Regions from separate parts of the Dickeya parazeae Ech586 genome, predicted to be linked through region 3. Evidence: predicted binding sites of a transcription regulator. Region 3 holds the regulator's gene; each other region holds the start of a gene.
What was found. The regulator sigma-54, encoded in region 3, starts transcription at its own class of promoters, with help from an activator protein. The targets are predictions, from matches to a motif close to GTTGGCACANNTTTCGCTNT.

Region 1 (5,022 bases), 430 kb from region 3:
CACGATTGAAGTCGATGTCGATTACGACGTTACCTAAATCAAAGATATACAGCATGTGTCCTCCAGACAGGCCAGTAGGGTTTTCACTGTAGCGAGAAAAATCCGTACTGAATAGGGAGGATAAGCAGGATCATAATAAGGTTAAAAAGGGGGCGGGCCAGATACAAGCGCAGGAGCGGTTGCCTTAAAAAAACAAAGGCCCCATAAAGGGGCCTTATCGTAAGGCAGCGCCGTCAAATCCCGTCGTCCGCCTTAGGTATCACTAAAAATAGTGAATTATTCTTCCTTGGTAGAACGGTTCGCACGGCGGCGATCGTTTTCCGTCAGGTGACGCTTACGCAGACGAATCGAGGTCGGCGTTACTTCAACCAGTTCATCGTCATCAATGAACTCCAGCGCCTGCTCCAGTGACATTTTTACCGGCGGTACCAGTACGGTAGCTTCGTCAGTACCAGAAGCACGCATGTTGGTCAGCTTCTTACCGGTCAGACAGTTAACGGTCAGGTCGTTAGAACGTGTATGAATACCGATGATCTGGCCTTCGTACACTTCAGCGCCGTGACCCAGGAACAGCTTACCGCGCTCCTGCAAGCTAAACAGCGCATAAGCAACCGCTTTACCCTGGCCGTTGGAGATCAGCACACCGTTTTGACGCTGGCCGATTTCACCCGGACGGATGTCATCATAGTGGCTGAAGGTGGAATACAGCAGACCGGTACCAGAGGTCATAGTCATGAACTCGGTACGGAAGCCAATCAGGCCACGGCTTGGGATCACGTAATCCAGACGTACGCGACCTTTACCATCGGGGATCATGTCACGCATTTCGCCTTTACGCAGACCCAGCGCTTCCATTACTGAACCCTGATGCTGCTCTTCGATATCCACGGTCACCTGCTCGAACGGCTCCTGACGGCGGCCATCGATGGTACGGAAGATAACTTTCGGGCGGGATACCGCCAGTTCGAAACCTTCACGACGCATGTTTTCGATCAACACGGACAGGTGCAGTTCACCACGGCCAGATACACGGAACGCATCCGGATCTTCGGTTTCTTCCACACGCAGCGCCACGTTGTGCACCAGCTCTTTACGCAGACGATCCAGAATCTGACGTGACGTGACGTATTTGCCTTCCTTGCCGCAGAACGGCGAGGTGTTAACGCAGAAATACATGGTCACGGTCGGTTCGTCTACCGACAGCGCCGGCAGCGCTTCCACGCAGGACGTATCGCAGATAGTGTCGGAAATGTTCAGTTCGCCCAGACCGGTGATAGCAATGATATCGCCCGCTTCTGCCAGTGAACTTTCAATACGCTGCAAACCCAGGTGGCCCAGCACCTGGCTCACTTTACCGTTGCGTACTTTGCCTGCGCTGTCGATGATGCTGACCTGCTGGTTCGGTTTCACCACGCCGCGTTTAATACGGCCGATACCGATAACGCCAACATAGTTGTTGTAGTCCAGCTGGGAGATCTGCATCTGGAACGGACCGTCGAGGTCGACATTCGGCGCTTCAACGTGTTTCACGATGGCTTCAAACAGCGGGGTCATGTCTTCGGCCATATCGTTATGGTCCAGACCGGCGATGCCGTTCAGCGCGGACGCATAAACAATCGGGAAGTCCAACTGCTCGTCGGTGGCACCCAGATTAACAAACAGGTCGAACACCTGATCAACCACCCAGTCAGGACGAGCGCCAGGACGGTCAACCTTATTAATGACAACAATCGGCTTCAGGCCATAGGCAAAAGCTTTCTGGGTCACGAAACGCGTCTGCGGCATCGGGCCGTCCATCGCGTCTACCAGCAGCAGTACAGAGTCCACCATGGACATCACGCGTTCTACCTCGCCGCCGAAGTCGGCGTGCCCTGGGGTATCCACGATATTGATGCGGTAGTCATTCCAGTTGATGGCGGTATTTTTAGCGAGGATGGTAATTCCGCGCTCTTTTTCCAAATCATTGGAGTCCATAACACGTTCAGTGGCGTCATTACGCTCACCCAACGTACCGGACTGTTGCAGCAACTTATCAACCAGGGTTGTTTTTCCATGGTCAACGTGCGCAATAATAGCGATGTTACGCAAATTTTCGATCACAGCTTTGCCTCAGGCATTTTAGAAATAGCGCGCTATTGTACACGTATTAATCGAGCGACTGAACAAGATCACAATCATCTTCCACAAACAACCTGCGAATTACGGGTCTGTGATCCCTTTCACGGTGCAATAAAGCAGCACCCCACAAACTCAGAGCACTAATTAAGTGCAATAACACCAAAATGGTGCACACTTTTGGTGCAGTTAACTATCTTGGTGCAGTTCAGGAGGAGACAAAAAACCAGCAGGAATGCTGGTTAGAACTATTCTTTAAAGTTGGCACAGTTTTCGCTATATGTTTTGTACGGTAACAACATCATTCCACAACGATATTCGTTCCACGACGATAAATGACACAATCGGGAGAACCAAGTATGTCAGTAGAACACGTTTTGACGATGCTGAATGAGCATGAGGTGAAGTTTGTTGACCTTCGCTTCACGGATACCAAAGGCAAAGAGCAGCACGTCACTATTCCGGCCCACCAGGTTAATGCTGACTTCTTCGAAGACGGTAAAATGTTTGATGGTTCCTCGATTGGCGGCTGGAAAGGCATCAACGAATCCGACATGGTGTTAATGCCGGACGCGACTACTGCGGTTATGGATCCGTTCTTCGAAGAACCGACTCTGATCATCCGTTGTGACATTCTGGAACCGGGCACCATGCAGGGTTATGACCGTGACCCTCGCTCCATCGCTAAACGTGCTGAAGACTTCCTGCGCTCTTCCGGTATCGCTGATACCGTACTGTTCGGGCCAGAGCCGGAATTCTTCCTGTTTGACGACGTACGTTTCGGCAGCAGCATCTCCGGTTCCCACGTTGCTATCGACGACATCGAAGGTGCCTGGAACTCCAGCACCAAATACGAAGAAGGCAACAAAGGCCACCGTCCGGCAGTGAAAGGCGGTTACTTCCCGGTTCCGCCGGTAGACTCTGCGCAGGACTTGCGTTCTGCCATGTGTCTGACCATGGAGCAGATGGGCCTGGTAGTTGAAGCGCATCACCACGAAGTAGCGACCGCTGGTCAGAACGAAGTGGCTACCCGCTTCAACACCATGACCAAGAAAGCCGACGAAATCCAGATCTACAAATACGTTGTACACAACGTGGCACACGCCTTCGGCAAAACCGCAACCTTCATGCCGAAACCGATGTTCGGCGATAACGGTTCCGGTATGCACTGCCACATGTCTCTGGCTAAAGACGGTACTAACCTGTTCTCCGGCGACAAATACGGCGGCCTGTCTGAAACCGCGCTGTACTACATCGGCGGTGTAATCAAACACGCTAAAGCCATCAACGCGCTGTCCAACCCGACCACCAACTCCTACAAGCGTCTGGTCCCGGGTTACGAAGCGCCGGTTATGCTGGCTTACTCTGCCCGTAACCGTTCTGCCTCCATCCGTATTCCGGTGGTATCGAGCCCGAAAGCACGTCGTATCGAAGTACGCTTCCCGGACCCGGCTGCTAACCCGTACCTGTGCTTCGCTGCACTGCTGATGGCTGGTCTGGACGGCATCATCAACAAGATCCACCCGGGCGATGCCATGGACAAGAACCTGTACGATCTGCCGCCGGAAGAAGCGAAAGAGATCCCAACCGTAGCAGGCTCTCTGGAAGAAGCGTTGAACGCCCTGAACGCAGACCGCGAGTTCCTGACCCGTGGCGGCGTATTCACTGACGACGCTATCGATGCTTACATCGAACTGCGTATTGCTGAAAACGACCGCGTTCGCATGACGCCGCACCCGGTTGAGTTCGAACTGTACTACAGCGTGTAACATCCCACGCTCTTGACGGCAGGACGAAGAAAATGATGTTCATACTGCCGTCTGATAGCTGTTTTTTATTTATGTTTATTTTTGTTGCCGTGGAAACTTTTCAGCCCATCTTCGGATGGGCTTTTTTCTCCACAAGACATATGACCGTTGCGACTTAACCTACAATCGAGAATAGTGTGCACTAAAATAGTGCGGGAGTCTGCGTTATGGCAACAGGCACGCTGCCCGATGCTGGGCAGATCCTTAATTCTTTAATAAACAGCATCTTGTTGCTGGATAAAGATCTGGCTATTCACTACTCAAACCCAGCGGCGCAACAACTTCTGGCTCAAAGTTCACGTAAACTGTCTGGAACGCCCCTGCCGGATCTGCTCGGTTACTTTTCGTTAAATCTCGACCTGATGCGGGAAAGCCTCGACTCTGGACAAGGTTTTACCGATAACGAAGTCACCATCGTGGTAGATGGTCGGGCACATATCATGTCGCTGACGGCTCAGCGCATTCAGCACGATTTTATCCTGTTGGAAATGGCGCCGATGGATAACCAACGCCGCCTCAGTCAGGAACAGCTACAACATGCCCAGCAACAGGCGGCACGCGATCTGGTGCGCGGTCTGGCGCATGAAATCAAGAACCCACTTGGCGGCCTGCGTGGCGCGGCACAGTTGCTGTCCAAAGCCCTGCCGGACCCGGCGCTGATGGAATACACCAAAGTCATTATCGAACAGGCCGACCGCCTGCGTAATCTGGTAGACCGCTTACTCGGCCCGCAACAGCCTGGGTTGCATGTTACGCAAAGCATTCATCAGGTGGCTGAACGGGTATTCCAGTTAGTCTCGATGGAAAAAGCCGACAACGTGACGCTGGTGCGCGACTACGACCCCAGCCTGCCGGAATTGATGCACGACCCGGATCAGATTGAACAGGTATTGCTGAACATTACTCGCAATGCCATGCAGGCGCTGGGAGAGGAAGGCGGCACCATTACCATACGTACCCGTACCGCGTTTCAGTTGACGCTACATGGCGTGCGCTACCGTCTGGTGGCCCGTATCGACATCGAAGATGACGGCCCCGGTGTGCCAGCCCATCTGCAAGACACGCTATTCTATCCCATGGTGAGTGGTCGTGAAGGCGG
Region 2 (5,022 bases), 830 kb from region 3:
GATGGCAGTCAGTTGACTGCATCCGTTAAGAAGTATGAACCAACCTGCATGACAATTATGGTGGAAAATTCCGATAGTTATGGCAACGCTCATGGCTATCCCAAACTCCACTGATTTGTTTTGATGGAATTAGGTTCCTTAGACGATGAATTGACGTGCGTAATCACATTACTCCAAAGGCAGAACTATGAGTCAGGCATTACAACAACTTCTCGACCTGCTAAATCTGGAAAAACTCGAAGAAGGCCTATTTCGCGGCCAAAGTCAGGATCTGGGATTACGCCAGGTATTTGGCGGTCAGGTGGTCGGCCAGGCGTTGTCCGCTGCCAAGCAGACCGTGCCGCCAGAGCGTTTCGTCCATTCGTTTCACAGTTACTTCTTACTCCCCGGTGACAGCCAGAAACCGATCATTTACGACGTAGAAACCCTACGGGATGGCAACAGTTTTAGCGCCAGACGCGTCAGCGCGATTCAGAACGGCCGTTCGATTTTTTACATGACGGCGTCTTTTCAGACTCGGGAGAGTGGTTTTGAACATCAAAGCGACATGCCACTCGTCACACCGCCAGAATCGCTTCCTTCAGAGCAGGACATTGCCCGTAGCATGGAGTCGTTGATTCCTCCTGCTATGCGGCAGGTGTTTACTAACGACCGGCCTATCGAAATTCGTCCGGTAAAATTCCACAATCCATTGAAAGGCGAGGCCGCGCCCCCGGTCAGGCAAGTGTGGTGTCGAGCCAACGGCACCATGCCGGATGACGAGCGGACTCACCAGTATCTGCTCGGTTATACCTCTGACTGCCACTTCCTGCTCACGGCACTACAGCCACATGGTGTCGGGTTCCTGGAACGGGGTATGCAAGTCGCGACGATTGACCACGCGATGTGGTTCCATCGGCCGTTCCGGCTTGATGACTGGCTGCTTTACACTGTCGAAAGCCCTTCAGCCTCCGGTGCTCGCGGATTTGTACGCGGCCAGTTCTACACCCGCGAAGGCGTGCTGGTCGCCTCCAGTGTGCAGGAAGGCGTCATCCGTCGGCATGGACAGTAATCCCCGCGATATTGAAAGATAAAAATGTTGAGCGATAAAAAAACCACCTTTTTCAAGGTGGTTTTTTGTTTGCCTCATAACGGTAGCCGGTATTTATCCGTTACCGATACTGAACACGAAAGATTACTGGTTGTACGCGTTTTCGCCGTGGCTGTTGACGTCCAAACCTTCGCGCTCTTGTTCTTCCGGTACACGCAGACCAACAGCAATATCCGCAATCTTGAAGGAAATGAACGCTGCAACGCCAGACCATACGATGGCAACAATCACGCTAAACAGCTGAACCCATACCTGATGCGCCATTGTCACGCCCTGCGCATAACCGACACCACCCAGTGATGACGCTGTAAACACACCCGTCAGCAAGCACCCAACGATACCGCAAACGCCATGCACACCGAACACATCACAAGGGTCGTCAACACGCAGCCATTTTTTCAGCACGGTCACGCCCCACAGGCCAGCAAAGCCACCGGCAAAACCAATCACCATGGAACCACCGACACCTACCGTACCAGCAGCGGGCGTAATGGCAACCAGACCGGCGATACAACCAGAGCAAGCACCCAACAGCGATGGTTTACCACGAGTAATCCATTCGCCTACAACCCAGGCCAGAATCGCTGCGGCGGTCGCCACCACCGTAGTCAGGAACGCCAGGCCAGCAATATTGTTAGCGGCAGCGGCAGAACCGGCGTTAAAGCCGAACCAGCCGATATACAGAATCGCAGTACCCAGGAAAACCATCGGCAGATTGTGTGGTTTGAACGCCTCTTTACCGAAACCAACGCGTTTGCCCAACAGCAATGCACCAACCAGACCCGCAACCGCCGCATTAATATGCACCACCGTACCGCCAGCGAAGTCCAGTGCACCATCGGCCGCCAGATAGCCGCCGCCCCAGACCATGTGGGTCATCGGCAGATAAGACAAGGTGAACCACAGTGTAGAGAAGATAAGTACCGCTGAGAAACGAATACGTTCACCCAGCGCGCCAAGCACCAGACCCACAGTAATACAGGCAAAAGACGCCTGATAAGCCACATGGATGAACTGGTAAAATGTACCGCTGATTGAGTTGATATCAATGCCGTTGAGCATGAAGTTAGTCAGGCCGCCGAAAAACGGGCTACCCGTGCTAAATGCCACGCTGTAACCATAAATCACCCACAGGATGCACACCAGGGCAAAAGCCACTGTTATCTGGGTCAGCATGGACAGTACGTTTTTGCTACGAATTAAACCACCGTAGAACAGCGCCAAACCAGGAATGGTCATGAACAGTACCAACGCGGTACAAATCATCATGAACGCATTGTCCGCTTTGTCTACTACAGGTGCTGGCGTATCCGCCATAACCCATGTCGGAAGCATGGCTGCCGCACCTAAACCTAACGACAAGGAAAGTTTCTTCATTTTTTCATTCATCCCTATTTAATAAGGCTAAATCAGGTAATTGTTATAATGCGGCTTCGTCAGTTTCGCCGGTACGGATACGGATGACGCGTTGCAGTTCTGCAACAAAGATTTTGCCGTCGCCGATCTTACCGGTGTAAGCAGCTTTGCTGATGACATCAATAACTTCATCCAGTTGGTCGTCAGCAATCGCGATGTCGATCTTCACTTTTGGTAAAAAGTTCACGCTGTATTCTGCGCCGCGATATAACTCGGCATGCCCTTTCTGACGCCCAAACCCTTTCACCTCAGTGACGGTGAGCCCCTGGATGCCTACAGAAGACAGTGCTTCACGAACGTCTTCCAGCTTGAACGGTTTAATGACTACAGTAACCAGTTTCATCCTCATCCCCCTAACTGTGTAAGTTCAGGCTTGTGCCCGTCACTCTCAATATGTCCACGTATCACTTAAAGCAAATCGTGTGCCATAACGACAGCACCCGCATAAAAGTGACGAAACGCGACGCTTTAAAGACAGAAAAGAAGAGGAGTGAATAAAGTATGGACAATGAACGGGAAAAACAGGAGCGCGCAACGCACAAAAATAGTGCATCACGCTTAATTTCAGTGCACGGCACTGCACAGTAAGGAAAGCTCTGCCAAATTATGGTGCGAAACGCTGCCCGATACTGGCAGTCATGGTGCCTGGGAGATCAGTTCCGCAGAATCATGTGGCTGTGAAAGGATCAGTTCTCTGCTCGCCTGCTGCAATTGATACATTTGGTAGTAGCGACCGTTTTTCGCCAACAACTGTTCATGCGTTCCCTGCTCCACCGTTTTACCGTGGTGCAGTACCAAAATGTTATCAGCCTCAACGATGGTTGACAGGCGATGTGCTATCACCACCAAGGTGGTGTGGGAGCGCACCAGCCGCAGCGCTCGCTGGATAGCCTGTTCCGTACCGGAGTCAATATTGGCGGTCGCTTCATCCAGAATCAGGATCCGGGGGGCCGCTACCAGTACCCTGGCCAGCGCCAGCAACTGTTTTTGCCCCACGGACAAGTTATTGCCCTGCTCGCCAATGCGACTATGAATGCCTTCTGGCATGTCTCGCACCAGCAGGGCCAGTTGCACCGCCTCCAGCGCCTGCCAGACCTTTTCCTCACTGATATCTCGCCCCAGCGTGACATTAGCGAACATGGAGTCAGCCAACACAACGGGGTCCTGTTGTACCATCGCCACATGTTGACGCAGCACCTGATGCGATAACCCCGACAATGGACGACCATCCAGACGGATTTCACCACTATCTGGAACGTAATACCCCATCAGCAGACTTGCCAGCGTACTCTTACCACTACCGGTATGCCCAACCAACGCGACAAATCCCCGATCCGGCACATGCAACTCAATGTGGTGCAATACCGGTTTATCTTTATGGTAAGAAAACGTCACCTGCTCAATATCGATACGGCCGCTTTCCAGTGCGCGAGTATCGTCACCGTACTGCTGTCGGGCACCATCCATCAGTTCAAAAATGCGCTCCCCGGCAACAACAGCCTGTTGCAGCATCGATTGCTGGGTGGTGAGTTCGATCAGAGGTTCATTCAATCGCCCCAGATAATTGATGAACGCATACAACACCCCGACGCCAATAGAACCGACCGCGCTGAATCCGAATTGCAGCAACAAGCCACACATCACCAATGCCGAAAACAGGCTTAATAGCGGGCGTAACAGAAACCCATCCAGCCTCAGCGTCTGCATCCGGGTGTTATAATGCGCCCAGCTTGCGTCACTCAGTTTTTTGCCGAATCTCATCTGTTGGCGAAACTGTTGAATGACGTTCATGCCGCTAATCGACTCGTTAAAGCCGTCATTAATATCCGCCAGATAGCTACGCATCCGGCGAACAATCGGTGTGCTGTAACGCTGGTAAATCACCATCACCATCGCAACCGCTGGAAAGATAGCAGTGGCTATCAGCGCCATACGCCAGTCCAGGCTAAACATGGCAATCAGCATCGCCCCAATCAATGCGGCGCTACGCAACACGCTGCCCACGACCATGACATACAGATCACGCACAACTTCGGTATCGTTGGTCACCCGAGAGATGAGTTGCCCTACCGGCTGGGTATCGAACACCGCCAACGGTTGACGCAGGGCTGCGTCCATGACATCCGTGCGCAACTGCTGCACGACGCCGACAGCTACCCGATTGAACATCAGCGCCTGAACGTAATGCAAAAAAGCAGCCATCCCTTGCAGCAACACATATCCCACCGCCAGGCCAGCCGCTATCACCAGCGGGAACTCGCCTTTGCTGACCAGGTGATCGATGAAGTAACTGACCAAAACCGGCCCGGCTACCTCAGCCCCCGCCGCAATCCATAATAACAACACGCCGGTTCCTACCGTTTTCTTCCACGGTAATCCGTAAGACAGCAACCGTTTTAACGTTGGCCATAATGCACGAGGATTATTCACTTGATTGCTCCTCACGGGGGGAATCATCCAATGCGGCTTCCAGTTGCTGATAACGGTACATATCGCGATACCATCCCGTCTGCTGT
Region 3 (5,022 bases):
CTGTACGGTCATGTCGAGGTCACCAGCCTGACCGACGATTCGCAGTTAAAGCGGATTAAAACGGACAATGCGCAGATTAATCTGGTTACGCAGGACGTGACGTCAGATGATGAGGTCACCCTGTACGGTGCCAGCTTTACCTCTAACGGACTGAAAATGCGCGGAAACCTGCGCAGCAAAACCGCTGAGTTGATCGATAAGGTAAAATCCTATTATGAAATCCAACCAAAAAATTAATGTGTTACACAGCATCCTGATCGCCAGCTCGCTTTTTGCCGTCAGTATTCCGGCACTGGCACTGACCGGAGATACCGAGCAACCGATCCACATTACCTCCGACCAGCAGGCACTGGACATGCAAGGCAATGTGGTGACGTTTACCGGCAACGTTATCGTCACGCAGGGGTCGATAAAAGCACAGGCCGACAAAGTCGTCGTAACCCGTCCTAACGGCCAGCAAGGCCATGAAATCATCGAAGGCTACGGCAATCCGGCGACCTTCTACCAAATGCAGGACAACGGTAAGCCCGTCAAAGGCCATGCTCAGAAAATACGCTATGAAATGGACAAGCAACTGGTCACATTAACCGGCAATGCTTATCTGGAACAGCTGGACAGCAACGTCAAGGGCGACCGCATCACCTATCTGGTACAGCAACAGCAGATGGAAGCGTTCAGCGACAAAGGCAAACGAGTCACTACCGTGCTGGTCCCGACACAATTGCAGGATAAAGGCGCGCAAAATGGCGCCAAGCCCGGCAGCAACACCGGCAAGCCCACCAAACAACAGTGAGTAACGCGCTAACCCATGGCAACACTAATCGCCGAAAATCTGGCCAAGGCGTATAAAGGCCGCAAAGTGGTGGAAAACGTCAGCCTGAATGTCAATTCCGGCGAAATCGTTGGGCTGCTCGGCCCTAACGGGGCCGGCAAGACGACCACCTTCTATATGGTTGTCGGTATCGTCCCACGTGACGAAGGTCGTATCGTGATAGACGATGAGGACATCAGCCTGCTGCCGTTGCACGATCGCGCCCGTCGCGGTATTGGTTACCTGCCGCAAGAGGCCTCGATTTTCCGGCGACTGAGCGTCTACGACAACCTGATGGCGGTACTGGAGATCAGAAAAGATCTGACCCGCGAGCAACAGCAGGATCGCGCCAACGAACTGATGGAAGAGTTTCATATTGTTCACCTGCGCGATAGTCTGGGACAATCGTTGTCCGGTGGTGAACGCCGTCGGGTGGAAATCGCCCGGGCGCTGGCTGCCAACCCCAAATTCATCCTGCTGGACGAACCCTTTGCCGGGGTAGATCCGATTTCGGTTCTCGACATCAAGAAAATCATTGAGCATTTGCGCGATAGTGGGTTAGGCGTACTGATTACCGACCATAATGTGCGTGAAACGCTCGATGTCTGTGAACGTGCCTATATCGTGAGTCAGGGTCAGCTTATTGCCCACGGCTCCCCGATGGATATACTGGCGAATGAGCAGGTAAAACGAGTCTATCTGGGCGAAGGCTTCCGACTCTAACCACGTCATGTTTTAGGTTGATAATTCAAAAGGAAGTTAACGCGCGTTATGAAGCAAGGTTTGCAACTCAGGCTCAGCCAGCAACTGGCTATGACACCGCAGTTACAGCAGGCCATCCGCCTGCTGCAGTTGTCCACGCTTGAACTCCAGCAGGAAATCCAACAGGCGCTGGAAAGCAACCCGTTGCTGGAGCAGGCCGATATTCATGACGAAATAGAAACCCAGGAAATCAGCGACAGCGAAGCGTTGGACACCCGCGAGGCGCTGGAGCAAAAAGAGATGCCCGACGAGTTACCGCTCGACGCCGCCTGGGATGAAATCTACACCGCCGGTACGCCCTCCGGTACCAGCACCGACTACCGTGATGAGGAATTACCGGTCTATCAGGGTGAAACCACGCAGACACTGCAGGATTACCTGATGTGGCAGGTGGAGTTGACGCCGTTTTCCGATACCGATGCCGCGATTGCCACGTCCATCGTCGATGCGGTGGACAACACCGGTTACCTGACGGTATCGCTGGATGACATCCGTGAAAGCATCGGCAATGAAGAGGTCACGCTGGAAGAAGTGGAGGCGGTGCTCAAACGCGTGCAACGTTTTGACCCTGTCGGCGTGGCAGCCCGCGATTTACGCGAATGTCTGCTGGTACAGCTATCGCAGTTCAACAGCGACGTTCCCCGTCTGAGCGAAGCCAGGTTGATTGTCAGCGACTATCTCGATTTGCTCGCCAACCATGATTTCCGCACCCTGATCCGTACCAGCCGCCTCAAAGAAGACGTATTGAAAGAAGCGTTGGCGCTGATTCAGTCACTGGATCCGCGCCCTGGGCAGTCTATCAATACAGGCGAATCCGAGTATGTCATTCCAGACGTCCTGGTTCGCAAGGTACAAGGCCACTGGATGGTAGAACTCAACACCGACAGCGTGCCACGGCTGCAAATCAACCAACAGTATGCCGCTCTTGGCAACAGTGCGCGTAACGACAGCGACGGGCAGTTCATTCGCAGTCATTTGCAGGAAGCGCGCTGGCTCATCAAGAGTCTGGAAAGCCGTAACGATACCCTGTTGAAAGTCACCCGTTGCATTGTGGAACAACAACAGGCGTTCTTCGAACACGGTGAAGAATTTATGAAACCCATGGTGCTGGCGGATATCGCTCAGGCCGTGGATATGCATGAGTCCACCATTTCCCGCGTGACGACCCAGAAATTTTTGCACAGTCCGCGTGGTATTTTTGAGCTGAAGTATTTCTTTTCCAGCCACGTCAATACAGACAGCGGCGGCGAGGCATCGTCCACCGCTATCCGTGCGCTGGTGAAAAAACTCATTGCAGCGGAAAATCCCGCTAAACCGCTGAGCGACAGCAAGCTGACCACCCTGCTTTCCGAACAGGGAATCATTGTGGCCCGCCGTACTGTCGCCAAGTATCGAGAGTCTTTATCTATCCCGCCGTCAAACCAACGCAAACAGCTGGTTTGACCCCTACATGAGAAGGAAGACGATATGCAGCTTAACATTACCGGACACCACGTCGAAATCACGGATGCTATGCGCGAATTCGTGACCTCAAAATTCGCCAAACTTGAGCAATACTTTGATCGTATCAATCAGGTGTACGTGGTACTGAAAGTGGAGAAGATCCTGCACATTGCAGATGCCACGATCCACGTCAACGGAGGTGAGCTGCATGCCACATCGGAAGCGGATGATATGTATGCCGCCATCGATCTACTGATCGACAAGCTGGCGAGACAGTTAAACAAACATAAGGATAAACTGAAACAGCACTGATGTTGCCGTTTCAGGTGCAGGGACAGCAACCAGCCTGCTTGCTTTATGGCAGGCTGGTAACCGAAGGCAACCGTGTCGTTAAGTGAACGCATCATGAACAACGAGCCCGTTATGCAACTTAGCACCGTCCTCCGTAAGGAGTGCACGCGTAGCGCCGTCCACTGTCAGAGCAAAAAGCGCGCACTGGAAATTATCAGTGAACTGGCCGCCAGACAGCTCAATTTGCCGCCACAGATGGTGTTTGAAGCCATTCTGACCCGCGAGCGCATGGGCAGTACCGGAATCGGCAATGGTATCGCCATTCCGCACGGCAAGCTGGAAGACGACAATACGCTCGGTGCAGTCGGCGTCTTTATCCAGTTGGAACAACCGATAGCCTTTGATGCCATCGATAACCAGCCGGTCGATCTGCTTTTTGCCTTGCTGGTTCCCACTGAACAATGTAAAACCCATTTGCATACGCTATCGCTTGTCGCCAAACGACTGGCGGATAAAATCGTGTGTAAGCGCCTGCGCGCTGCCCAAAGCGATGAAGAGCTCTATCAGATCATGACCGAAGCGGATGATCTGCCCGACCAGCCCTGACGGCAGGCTTCGGACGTTATCCAATCATGAATGACAGCAGGTGTAAGCCTGACAGATACCGGCCTGGCCGGGAAAACGAAGTTAGCTAACTGTGGCGGTGGACATTCACCATCCCGCTGCCAGGGGGGAGTCGTCAGATGGTGCTGATGATTGTCAGTGGTCGTTCAGGCTCGGGAAAATCCGTAGCCTTGCGCGCGCTGGAAGACATGGGTTTCTATTGCGTAGATAACCTGCCGGTGGTGTTGTTGCCCGAGCTGGCGCAGACATTGGCGGAACGGAACATTTCCGCCGCGGTCAGCATTGACGTGCGTAACCTGCCGGAAACGCCGGAAGTACTGGAGCATGCCCTGACACGTCTGCCTCAGAGCTTTTCGCCTCAATTGCTGTTTCTGGATGCCGATCGCAACACGCTGATTCGGCGTTACAGCGACACCCGCCGTCTGCATCCTCTCTCCAGCAAAAATCTGTCGTTGGAAAGCGCCATCGACGAAGAAAATGATCTGCTGGAGCCGCTGCGTTCCCGTGCCGACCTTATCATCGATACGTCGGAAATGTCGGTACACGAACTGGCGGAAATGTTGCGCACCCGTCTGCTCGGCAAGCGCGAGCGTGAACTGACGATGGTCTTCGAGTCATTCGGCTACAAACATGGCATCCCGATTGATGCCGACTACGTGTTTGACGTACGTTTCCTGCCAAACCCGCACTGGGATCCCAAATTGCGCCCGATGACCGGTCTGGATAAACCGGTGGCGGCGTTTCTGGACCGGCACACCGAAGTCCACAATTTTATTTATCAGACCCGCAGCTATCTGGAACTGTGGCTGCCAATGCTGGAAACCAACAATCGCAGCTATCTTACCGTCGCTATCGGTTGTACCGGCGGTAAACACCGCTCCGTCTACATTGCTGAACAACTGGCGGACTACTTTCGCTCCCGTGGCAAGAACGTGCAGTCGCGCCACCGAACGCTGGAAAAACGTAAATCATGACCGTCAGGCAAACCGTTGAAGTGAAAAACCGCTTAGGGATGCACGCGCGCCCGGCCATGAAACTGTTCGAGCTGGTGCAAAGTTTTGATGCTGAGGTGCTGCTACGCAACGAAAATG

Region 1: glnA (glutamate--ammonia ligase) is a predicted target of sigma-54. The motif match lies at 2,376-2,395, and genes of this name have one in related genera.
Region 2: glnK (P-II family nitrogen regulator) is a predicted target of sigma-54. The motif match lies at 2,917-2,936, and genes of this name have one in related genera.

What each region holds. Positions count from the first base shown of each region.
Region 1 covers NC_013592.1:4,712,457-4,717,478, forward strand. Annotated here, with positions in the region: gene yihX (glucose-1-phosphatase) at 1-55, opposite strand, end outside; gene typA (ribosome-dependent GTPase TypA) at 277-2,100, opposite strand; gene glnA (glutamate--ammonia ligase) at 2,475-3,884, shown strand; gene glnL (nitrogen regulation protein NR(II)) at 4,091-5,022, shown strand, end outside.
Region 2 covers NC_013592.1:1,156,207-1,161,228, reverse strand. Annotated here, with positions in the region: gene tesB (acyl-CoA thioesterase II) at 188-1,051, shown strand; gene amtB (ammonium transporter AmtB) at 1,175-2,467, opposite strand; gene glnK (P-II family nitrogen regulator) at 2,511-2,849, opposite strand; gene DD586_RS05210 (SmdB family multidrug efflux ABC transporter permease/ATP-binding protein) at 3,143-4,936, opposite strand; gene DD586_RS05205 (SmdA family multidrug ABC transporter permease/ATP-binding protein) at 4,929-5,022, opposite strand, start outside.
Region 3 covers NC_013592.1:326,761-331,782, reverse strand. Annotated here, with positions in the region: gene lptC (LPS export ABC transporter periplasmic protein LptC) at 1-237, shown strand, start outside; gene lptA (lipopolysaccharide ABC transporter substrate-binding protein LptA) at 215-793, shown strand; gene lptB (LPS export ABC transporter ATP-binding protein) at 809-1,534, shown strand; gene rpoN (RNA polymerase factor sigma-54) at 1,583-3,016, shown strand; gene hpf (ribosome hibernation promoting factor) at 3,041-3,328, shown strand; gene ptsN (PTS IIA-like nitrogen regulatory protein PtsN) at 3,422-3,913, shown strand; gene rapZ (RNase adapter RapZ) at 4,051-4,905, shown strand; gene npr (PTS phosphocarrier protein NPr) at 4,902-5,022, shown strand, end outside.